DNA from 3 places in the Chryseobacterium gallinarum genome. Region 3 is predicted to be linked to each of the others. Evidence: riboswitches for the same ligand, from Rfam matches in the RefSeq annotation. Region 3 holds a riboswitch; each other region holds the start of a gene.
The links. Region 3 has a riboswitch for S-adenosylmethionine ahead of OK18_RS10390 (alpha/beta fold hydrolase). Riboswitches for the same ligand answer to the same signal wherever they lie in the genome.
Positions count from the first base shown of each region.

Region 1 (3,289 bases), 150 kb from region 3:
TTGTCTGATAATCATATTTATAAAATTCCTGCCCTCCTAAAACATTAAAATGATGCTTACCCCATTTCTTATCAAAAGTTAAAATATTACTGGTAGTATATGACAACGTCCTGCTGTTGGATTTCGTTACAGAACCGTTTGTTTCACTTCCTTGTCCGATAAGCGGATTAGAATAATAATGTCCGTTGTAATTAACCAGATCAACGGAAAAACTTGATCTGAACTTCAGCTCCGGCAGGAAGGTAAAATCCAGAAACCCTTTTCCTGAAAAGTTGTCTTCTTTATTTTCATTCTTATCAAGAGGCAAGGTAGCAGCAGCATTTTGATTCTGGAGAGCACTTGTAGGCCTGTACTTTCCAAAATCATAAATTCTGTTTCCTGCAGCATCCAACACATACGATCCATCAGGATTTCTTTCATAATAAGGATAGAAAGAAGGGATTACCCTTGCCGCCTGGATGATGTTACTGGATTTTGAATCTGATGAAGGTGGAGCTTGCTGAATGCTATTGGTATAGCTCAAATTCACCCCTACATTCAACCATTTTTTAACTTCTGAGTTGAGTTTTAATCTGGTATTATATCTCTTAAACCCGGATTCAATCGCCATTCCTTTATCATCCAGATACCCCAGTGAAAAGAAATAGTTACTTTTTTCGCTTCCGCCACTAATATCAAGATCCACCTGATTCCTGGAAGCTACTCTTTGCAAAATATCCCGCCAGTCGTCATTCCATAAAGCTTTTGCGCCGGGCAACAATTTCCCGTCTGTACCTACAGGTTTAGGATAACCGGCCCCGTAAGGATTAATAGAAAGCCCTGCACCTGAAACTATATTATCAGTGGCCATTTGTGCAGCCTGCTGTGCTGATACTTTACCTGATTGATAGCCGTTCCTCATCGCTTCCCAGTAAAGTTCAAAATATTGATCCGTACTTACCTGTTGATAATCTTTCACTGCTCTGCCGGAGAATCCCTGGCTGATATTAAAATTCACCCTGGCCTCGCCTTTTTTACCGGATTTCGTGGTAATGATAATAATCCCGTTGGCTCCTCTTGAACCATACAAGGCACTTGCTGTAGCATCTTTCAATACACTGATGGATTCAATATCATTGGGGCTGATGGCGTTCAGGTTTCCGTCAAAAGGAATTCCATCTACTACGTAAAGAGGATCACTGGAGGCACTGATGGAGCCAATCCCCCTGATCCGGATTGTAGATGTGGCTCCGGGCTGTCCGGAAGAACTTGTTGTCTGGATTCCCGGTACCTGGCCTTCCAGCGCTTTGGTGATATTGGTGACGGGCCTGTTGTTGATTTTATCACTGGAAATAGTTGCTACAGAACCTGTATAGCTTGTTCTTTTTGCTTTTCCATAAGCAACTACTACAACTTCATCAATCTCCTTTTCATGAAGAGTATCTTTTTTAGGTCCCGAACTCTGTCCATTAATCCCGGTAACTCCTAAGAAAAATACCGCCACTGATGGGATCCAAATTGTATAATTAATTAATTTTTCTCTAATCATAATCAATTTTATTTACCATATATAAAAATTTTGCCCTTTGCAGAATAATCAGCAAAGGGCATCGAAATATACGATAAACCAAATGCTTATTTTCCCTTTAAAAGGCTGAATGTAACACCTTACATAACGCAGGTTGTTAAGACTTCACAGGGTCAGTTCCCTCCATCTTTCTTTATAAGCCGATCGAAATATAGTTGCAAAGCTATAAATATTTAGTCTACAAAACAAGTAGACTTATTATTTTTCATGTTAAATTTTTAAAAATTAACTTAATTTTATAACAAACGCCACTAAAATAAGCAGTTACGAAATTTACAATTTTAGCAAATATGACAAATATCATTATAGATTACTCAAAATCACAAAGAGAAAAAAAATGACACCTGAGTGCCATTTATCGGATATAATTATTTAAATAATTGAAAAGTATTGTCCTACAGCTTCATTGATCGTTGATTAATGCAAATAACATCCTATCTGGTGTAATCAACTGCGATACTGAATATATTACAGAACATCCTCGCATTAGAGCTTTCCGAACAACCCGCTCCTTCATTGTAAAATTTATCAGTAGATTCATAATTATAAAATAAATTAACATCAGTATAGACCAGTAAATTATCATCCAGAGTTGCAGCCGCTTTACCGGCACTGTCTTTCATAAATACCCTGGCAGTAGCAGGATATTGTGTGATCCGTCCCATATAGCGGTTGGTTTGTAGCCTGGTATTTTCAGGAAGGTTACCAAATATCCCTGTATTTGGCCCCTGTGAGCCTGTCGTATAAAAGGAACCCGGTCTTTGACTGTTAATATATTGTGCTGTATATCCTAAATTCAGCTTATTGATAGGAGTAAGGCTTTGGTGTTCTGCGTCAATAATAAAAAACTTTTTCTTTTCCTGGATTTTTTGCCTCAGAACAGCAATAGCCTGGTCAGAAAAGTAGCTGGTGTATACATAACCAATCCAGATAATGTCCGCATTATCTATTGCCTGAGCCAATTCAGCAGGAGTGGCAGTCCGTATATTGATTGTATTAAAAATAAAGTTGGAAATTACCACCCTTCCATTGGGTCCGAAATTACTGGGATTGTTAAGCTTAGATCTGGCTACAGATGAATATCTCCCATGAGAATCTGTGGATAAAGTCCCGTTCCAGGCGTCAGGAATGATCGAAAGTATTTTCACTACCCTTTCGGACGGCAGGTTCGTTACTGTAACAGCGAAAGTACAGCTTTCATTGCCCGCCGGCATAACAATAGAGTATGTGTAGGTTCCTGCCTGTAGCAGAGTCCCTTCAGCAGAAAGGGTAACATATTGTTCCCCCGTATTTTCAAAATACCCTTCTGCGTTAAAACTAATTCCATTGACTGTATCAGTATTAATTTTATACTTACCAGGCTTACTCACTGTCACCTTAATCCTTACGGAACCTACAGCGGGCGAACCTGCATAAAAATTTCCATTGACAACAGGTTCACAATTGATAGTATACACTGCTGCATTGCCCTGACATAGGTTTATCCATTCTACACTATTCCAGAATTCCAGGCAATTCACCGTTTTATTATAGATCACCATACCCTCTGCCTCTATGTTAGGGGTATCCGGGGAAAGAAGGGAGTCCCTTTGGGAAGTTGTCAGGCGTGGTGGAAGAAACCCTTTATCATTAGAAAAAACATCCAGCGCCGATTTAGGATGTGGATTAGCAATATTTATCCCTACTTGTGCATGTAAGAATAAAAAAGAAGCCAGGAAAGCT
Region 1 covers NZ_CP009928.1:2,158,267-2,161,555, reverse strand. Annotated here, with positions in the region: gene OK18_RS09700 (SusC/RagA family TonB-linked outer membrane protein) at 1-1,528, opposite strand, end outside; SAM riboswitch class I at 1,612-1,709, opposite strand; gene OK18_RS09695 (hypothetical protein) at 2,002-3,289, opposite strand, start outside.
Region 1: linked by a shared signal. The riboswitch ahead of OK18_RS09700 (SusC/RagA family TonB-linked outer membrane protein) and the one ahead of OK18_RS10390 (alpha/beta fold hydrolase) in region 3 are both predicted to bind S-adenosylmethionine.

Region 2 (3,289 bases), 790 kb from region 3:
CTGCCGCAACATATCCGAATTTGCCTGCATTTCCGGCAGGACAGGATTTTGAAGTTTCTACGTTTGCAACCGGGCAATCTCCCTATAACTGGCAGGTGACTAATTTTCAAAGGCCTGCCAAAGAAAATTTAGTAATCTATGAATTGCTGTTGAGAGACTTTACCCAGGAAAAAAACTGGCAATCTCTGATTAATAAAATTTCTTATTTAAAAAGTCTAAATATTAATGCGATAGAACTGCTTCCCATTATGGAGTTTGACGGTAACCTTTCCTGGGGATATAATACATCGTTTCATTATGCCCTGGATAAGGCTTATGGAACCCCGGAGAAATTTAAAGAATTCGTGGATTTGTGCCATCAAAACGGAATTGCAGTAATCCTGGATATCGCGCTGAATCATGCAACAGGCCGTTCACCTTTGGTTAGGCTTTGGAATGTAGATCCGGATGGAGACGGTTATGGAGATGTAGCCCAGAATAATCCTTATTTTAACCAGGTTCCGAAGCATTCATATAATGTATTTAACGATTTCAATCATTCAAGCCCTTCCACTCAGTATTATGTGGAAAGATGCCTTCAGCAGTGGCTGACAGAGTATCATATTGACGGTTTCCGTTGGGATTTGACGAAAGGATTCACCCAAAACTGTTCTGAGAATGATGAAGCCTGTACCAATGCCTATCAACAGGACAGAGTGGATATTATGAAACATTATGCAGATAAACAATGGGCTATTGATCCTAATTCTTACATGATATTTGAACATCTGGGAACGGATGCCGAAGAACAGCAATGGGCCAATTACAGAGTGGCGGAAGGCAAGGGCGTTCTCCTTTGGAATAAACAGACGGAGCCTTACAATCAAAATACGATGGGCTATAAGGAAAACAGCAACTATGACAGGATGAATCATGCATTGCATGGATTTACCAATATGCATGCTGTAGGCTATGGAGAAAGCCATGATGAAGAAAGGCTGATGTTTAAAAACCTTACCTATGGAGCTGTCAATGGAAGCTATAATGTTAAAAACCTGAATACGGCTCTTGAGAGAATGAAAACTTTTGGAGCTGCATTTTTTACCATTCCGGGCCCGAAAATGATCTGGCAGTTCGGAGAGCTGGGGTATGAGTTTAGTATTAACAGATGTACCAATGGTACCATCAGTACTGGATGCAGAACCGATGAAAAACCTGTTGCTTTTGCTTTAGGGTATGATACAGATATGAACAGAAAGGCGGTATATGACACCTGGGCAAAAATCATTAATCTCAGAAATACCAACGGGATCTTTACAACAAAAACATACAGTATAGAATCAAATAACCTGGCGAATGATCCTGATGGCCTCATTACAAGAATATACCTTTATGACAATACCCTCAATGGAATGAAAAATGTAGTGGTTCTGGCTAACTTTACCACTTCCGTGCAAAATGTAGTTCCATATTTTCCGTATACAGGTCAATGGCAGAACCTTATGGATAATTCGGTTTTGAATATTGCCTCAACCACCGCTCCGATAGCATTACTTCCGGGTGAATTCAGGATCTTCGGAAATTATGCAGGAGCTCTGTCAACCGATGATATAAACGCATCCCACAAATTATCTCTTCAAATAGCAGATAATCCGGTAAAAAATGGTGTTGCAAAACTCATTTACAGCAAAGCCAGAAATGGTGAAATAACCATTTCTGATATGAACGGAAAGAGAATCGGATCTTTTAAATTATTGAATGAAAGCGGAACCCACGAATTGAAAGTCCATTATCCGGCCGGGACCTATTTTATTCATCTGAAGTCGGATACAGGGATAGCCATTCAGAAAATGATCATAAGATAAACAGAAATCAGCATTATATAAAAATAAAAGGTAAATGAGCACACCTGCATATTTACCTTTTGCATATTAGAAAAAATAGTCTACTTTTGCAGTAGATTTATCAAGAAAGGTGGAGGGATTTGGCCCAATGAAACCTTAGCAACCGACATGATTCCAGAAGTGTAAAGGTGCTAATTCCAACCCGAGGGGAAGATAAGTGAAGTCAATATTCTGATGTGAATTCCATTTCTTGATGTCTTGTATATCTGCGGGGTCGAACCGCAGGAATATTTTAATTGGCAAGAACAAATGAAAAAATTAAGTATAGCAGTGTTACTGTTGGGAACCATTATCGTTACAGCCCAGGAACAGGAGGAAAAAGGAAAACAAATCGAGGATATTATTATTGTCGGAAACAGGAATGCCAAAAGAACAAAATTGGAAACACCCGTTCCGGTAGATGTCATCAATATTGAAAAAATACAGAAGGCCTCTCCCCAGGTTACTGTTCAGGATCTTCTGAATTATGTAATTCCATCATTCAATTCTGTAAGGCAGTCGGCATCGGACGGGACGGAACATATTGATCCTGTTACCTTAAGGGGAATGGGGCCTGACCAGGTGCTGGTACTGGTTAATGGAAAAAGAAGGCATACGACTTCTTTAGTGAATTACCAGAATACCGTAGGGAACGGTTCCGTAGGAACAGATCTGAGCACGGTTCCGGTGATCGCCATAGACAGGATAGAAGTCTTAAGAGACGGTGCCGCAGCACAATATGGTTCAGATGCTATTGCGGGGGTTATCAATATTATTCTTAAAAAGAATCAAGGCGCTACAGCGAGCATTACTTATGGGCTCAGCGGTAGAAATGATGGGGATACCTATCAGGCAGGAGCAAATTACGGCGCCTCTTTAGGAAAAAAAGACGGTTATATCAATCTGTCATTACAGGTAAGCCACAGAGGGAAAACAACAAGAACTCAAAATCATGATCTGGATATTTTCGGAGATAATTTTGCATACCCGTTTGCAGATGATCCGGATGCAGCCAGAGCAGCAGATGATGAGGAAATAAGAAAAAGAGGGTTAATCCGCGATGATTTCAATTTTCAGATCGGAGATGCCCAGATCAGGCAGGGACAGCTTTTTTTTAATTCAGAATATCCTTTTAATGAAAACTTTAAACTTTATTCCTTCGGAGGGTTCAGTATCAAAGAAGGAAAAGGTTTTGGTTTCAGAAGACTTCCCAGTGAAACATTCAATGTGGTTTCTTCAATCTATCCAAACGGCTTCCAGGCAACCCTCGGATCCCATGTGTATGATGTTTCTTATGCAGTAGGTGCAAAATATACAATCAATAATTGGTTGATTGATCTTAGCAATACCTTTGGCAGCAATACCTTTAATTATAACGTAAGCAATACCAATAATGCTTCACTGGGAGTAAAATCCCCAACCCGTTT
Region 2 covers NZ_CP009928.1:1,512,508-1,515,796, reverse strand. Annotated here, with positions in the region: gene OK18_RS06770 (alpha-amylase family glycosyl hydrolase) at 1-1,844, shown strand, start outside; SAM riboswitch class I at 1,939-2,043, shown strand; gene OK18_RS06765 (TonB-dependent receptor plug domain-containing protein) at 2,133-3,289, shown strand, end outside.
Region 2: linked by a shared signal. The riboswitch ahead of OK18_RS06765 (TonB-dependent receptor plug domain-containing protein) and the one ahead of OK18_RS10390 (alpha/beta fold hydrolase) in region 3 are both predicted to bind S-adenosylmethionine.

Region 3 (3,289 bases):
AAGCTTGTCTCTGAACGTTCTTTTCATCTTCATCAGTGGTTTCATTTTGAATCTCACTGTAAAACTCTTCCGCTTCGGCAATTCTGGTGTTGAAAATTTCATCAAAATCTTTAAAAGGCTCGTCAACTCCGTCAGGGCAAAACCTGAAATCGAATGTTCCGGACTGTCCTGCACCAATCATTTCATCAATCAGAAAAGCAGCTTTGGTACCTCTTTTCTCAGGATTTATCGTATTGCCCTGATGAATAATAAAATCATTGATTCCATCTTTATAATAGGTGTTTTCTGTTTTAGGGGCACCATATAGTTTTGGAGTATTGGTTTCATTATCACAAAATACACTTTGTGCATTCAAATTTCGGGAATAGATCTTTTTGATTGAAATACTGTCATGATTAACATTGATACATCCGTCGTGAGAAGCATTCATTTCTGCTTTATAAGTGTTGTAACCCCATTTCCAGTTATTCCTGAACCAGGCTGTAGGAGCCAGAACAATGGGAGCATCAGATTGGCTTCTGTTGTAAACTGTAACCCTGGCCAGAATGTCATTATGATCGGCCTTACAATACTCAATGAAAATGTCAAAATATTCATTATTATCAAAAATTCCCGTATCGAATAGTTCATATTCAGGTTCCTTTTTACTGCGTCTTCCGTTTTCAGTAAGGAGATCATCATAAGGAAATGCATTGATAGGGTATTTATACACCATTTTCATATAGCTATGCGTAGGTGTATTATCCAGGTAATAAAAAATTTCTTTGATATCCTCCCCATGGTTACCTTGGGGATTGCTCAACCCAAAGAAACGTTCTTTGACCATTTTGTCTTTCTTATTCCAGAATGAAAAGGCAAAACATAAAAGTTGTCTTGTATCAGAAATTCCGGCAATACCTTCTTCTCCCCACCGGTATGCATAGCTTTCCGCATTATTATGATTGGTATAATTCCAGGCATTTCCGTTGGGACTATAATCTTCCCGTACATTTCCCCATTGCCGGTTGCTTACATAAGGTCCCCAGTTTTTCCAATTGGTATCTTGTAATCTTTCTTTTTCGGCAGTCATATATCATCATTTTCCATACGAAGTTAGTTTTTTTGGAAAATAATTCCAATTCTTTTCATCTGAAGAATTATTAATATGCACTTGGAATACTTGTATTTAAGGCATTTTTTAAATATTAAATTATTTTTTTTTTTGAAATTCAAAGAAAAGAATTACCTTTGCACCATTCGTTCATTCAAATATTGAAAATGTTATCAAGAAAGGTTGAGGGATTAGACCCTATGAAACCTTAGCAACCCTTTGTGAAAGCAAAGAAGGTGCTACGTTCTACCAAAACTATTTTGGACAGATAACTTACTGAAGTTCTTTCAGCCATTTCCTGTGGCATTTTCAATTGTATTAAAATAATAGAATTGAAAACAGAACTAAACTATATTAATCTTTCGTATCAAACCAATTCCAATAAGGAATATAATATCCCGTTGAGTTATGAGCTTTTCGGGAAAGACCTGTTTACTGCCCCCATTATTTTGATTAACCATGCCCTTACCGGAAATTCCAATGTTTCAGGAGAAAAAGGATGGTGGAAGCAATTGATCGGAGAAAATCAGGTGATAGATACCCAAAAATACACTGTTCTGTGTTTTAATATTCCCGGAAACGGTTACGATCATTTTTTAATTGAAAATTATGAAGATTTCACTCCTTCAGATATCGCCGGTATATTTCTGAAAGGGCTGGAAGCACTGCATATCAAAAACGTGTATGCCATTATTGGAGGCTCCTTAGGAGGAGGAATTGCCTGGGAGATGCTTGCCAAGCAACCCGAACTGGCCGAAATTTTTATTCCCATAGCCTGCGATCACAGAACCCACGACTGGCTCCATGCACAATGTCTGGTTCAGAAATTTTTATTAAATGATAAAGATGAGCCATTACAAAAAGCAAGAATTCATGCCATGTTGTGTTACAGAACTCCACAATCACTTAACGACAGATTTCAAAATAAATACAATCAGGAAAAAGAAAGGTTAGAATCAGAAGACTGGCTTATTTATCATGGTAATGCTTTAAACGAAAGATTTAGTTTAAAAGCCTATAAACTGATGAATCATTTACTGATGAATATTAATACTGATGAATCAGCATTGGAGAAAATACAAGCACGAATGCACATGATCTCCGTTGATACCGATCTATTCTTTCCCGCTTCTGAAATACGGATGTGTTTTGAAAATCTAAAAAGGAAAAAAAAGAATATTTCTTATCACGAGATCCAATCTGTACATGGGCATGATGCCTTCCTAATGGAATATCAACAATTAAACAATATCATAAAAAACATTTTATAGTAATGAAAAATGCTAACGAAATAAAATTTTTGAAGAACAGATCAATCATCAAATTTGAAGGAGAAGATTTTTTAGGCGAAATTGGAATTGACGGACGAATTTTTAAAGCGCTGACCCTGGCGCGCATCAGTGTAGGCGTAATTTCTCAGCAGGCCATAGAAAACGGAATTTCCATATTAGTACATGAAAATGATGCAGAGAAAGCTGTAACGTGCCTTATTGATGAATTTGAAGAAGAAAGAAAATCAGGTAAAGTATCCCAGATATATAGTATTAATAATGTTTCTGTTATTGGTTTTGTAGCAGAAGACTTCAATAAAGTATTTGCCGAACTGGCCAGAAATAACGTTTTTCCGTTGCTTTTAAATCAAGTGGCCGGTGAAAATAGAGTAAATATCGTTGTTACATCATCGCAGGATGAGAAAACTAAAAATATTATAGAATCCGAAATTTTCAAAAAACCGAAAACTGTTCATCTGGCAATCATTGGACATGGAAACGTTGGAAAAACACTCATAGAACAGGTGCTGGAATCTTCGGATGAAATTAAAAAACGTAAAAATATAGACCTTAAGGTAGTGGCTGTAGCCAATTCAAAGAAAATAGCTTTCAATAAAAAAGGGTTTGATACCCAATGGAATGATGAGGTGCTGGCGGCAGAAAAACCTTCCAATATTGAAGAGCTGATCAGTTTCTCAAAAGAAAATCAGTTGGAAAATCTCATTGTTGTAGATAACACGGCAAGCAAGGACTTTGTTAAAAATTATCATGCATTGGCGGAAAATGGTTTCGACCTGGTTTCTTCCAATAAAATTTTCAATACACTCCCTATCGAAGAATACCGTAAACTAAGATATACGTTGAACAAAAATAACAGACGTTATTTGTACGAGACTAATGTTGGAGCTGGTTTGCCATTAATTGATAC
Region 3 covers NZ_CP009928.1:2,307,265-2,310,553, forward strand. Annotated here, with positions in the region: gene OK18_RS10385 (MGH1-like glycoside hydrolase domain-containing protein) at 1-1,069, opposite strand, end outside; SAM riboswitch class I at 1,258-1,365, shown strand; gene OK18_RS10390 (alpha/beta fold hydrolase) at 1,423-2,361, shown strand; gene OK18_RS10395 (ACT domain-containing protein) at 2,364-3,289, shown strand, end outside.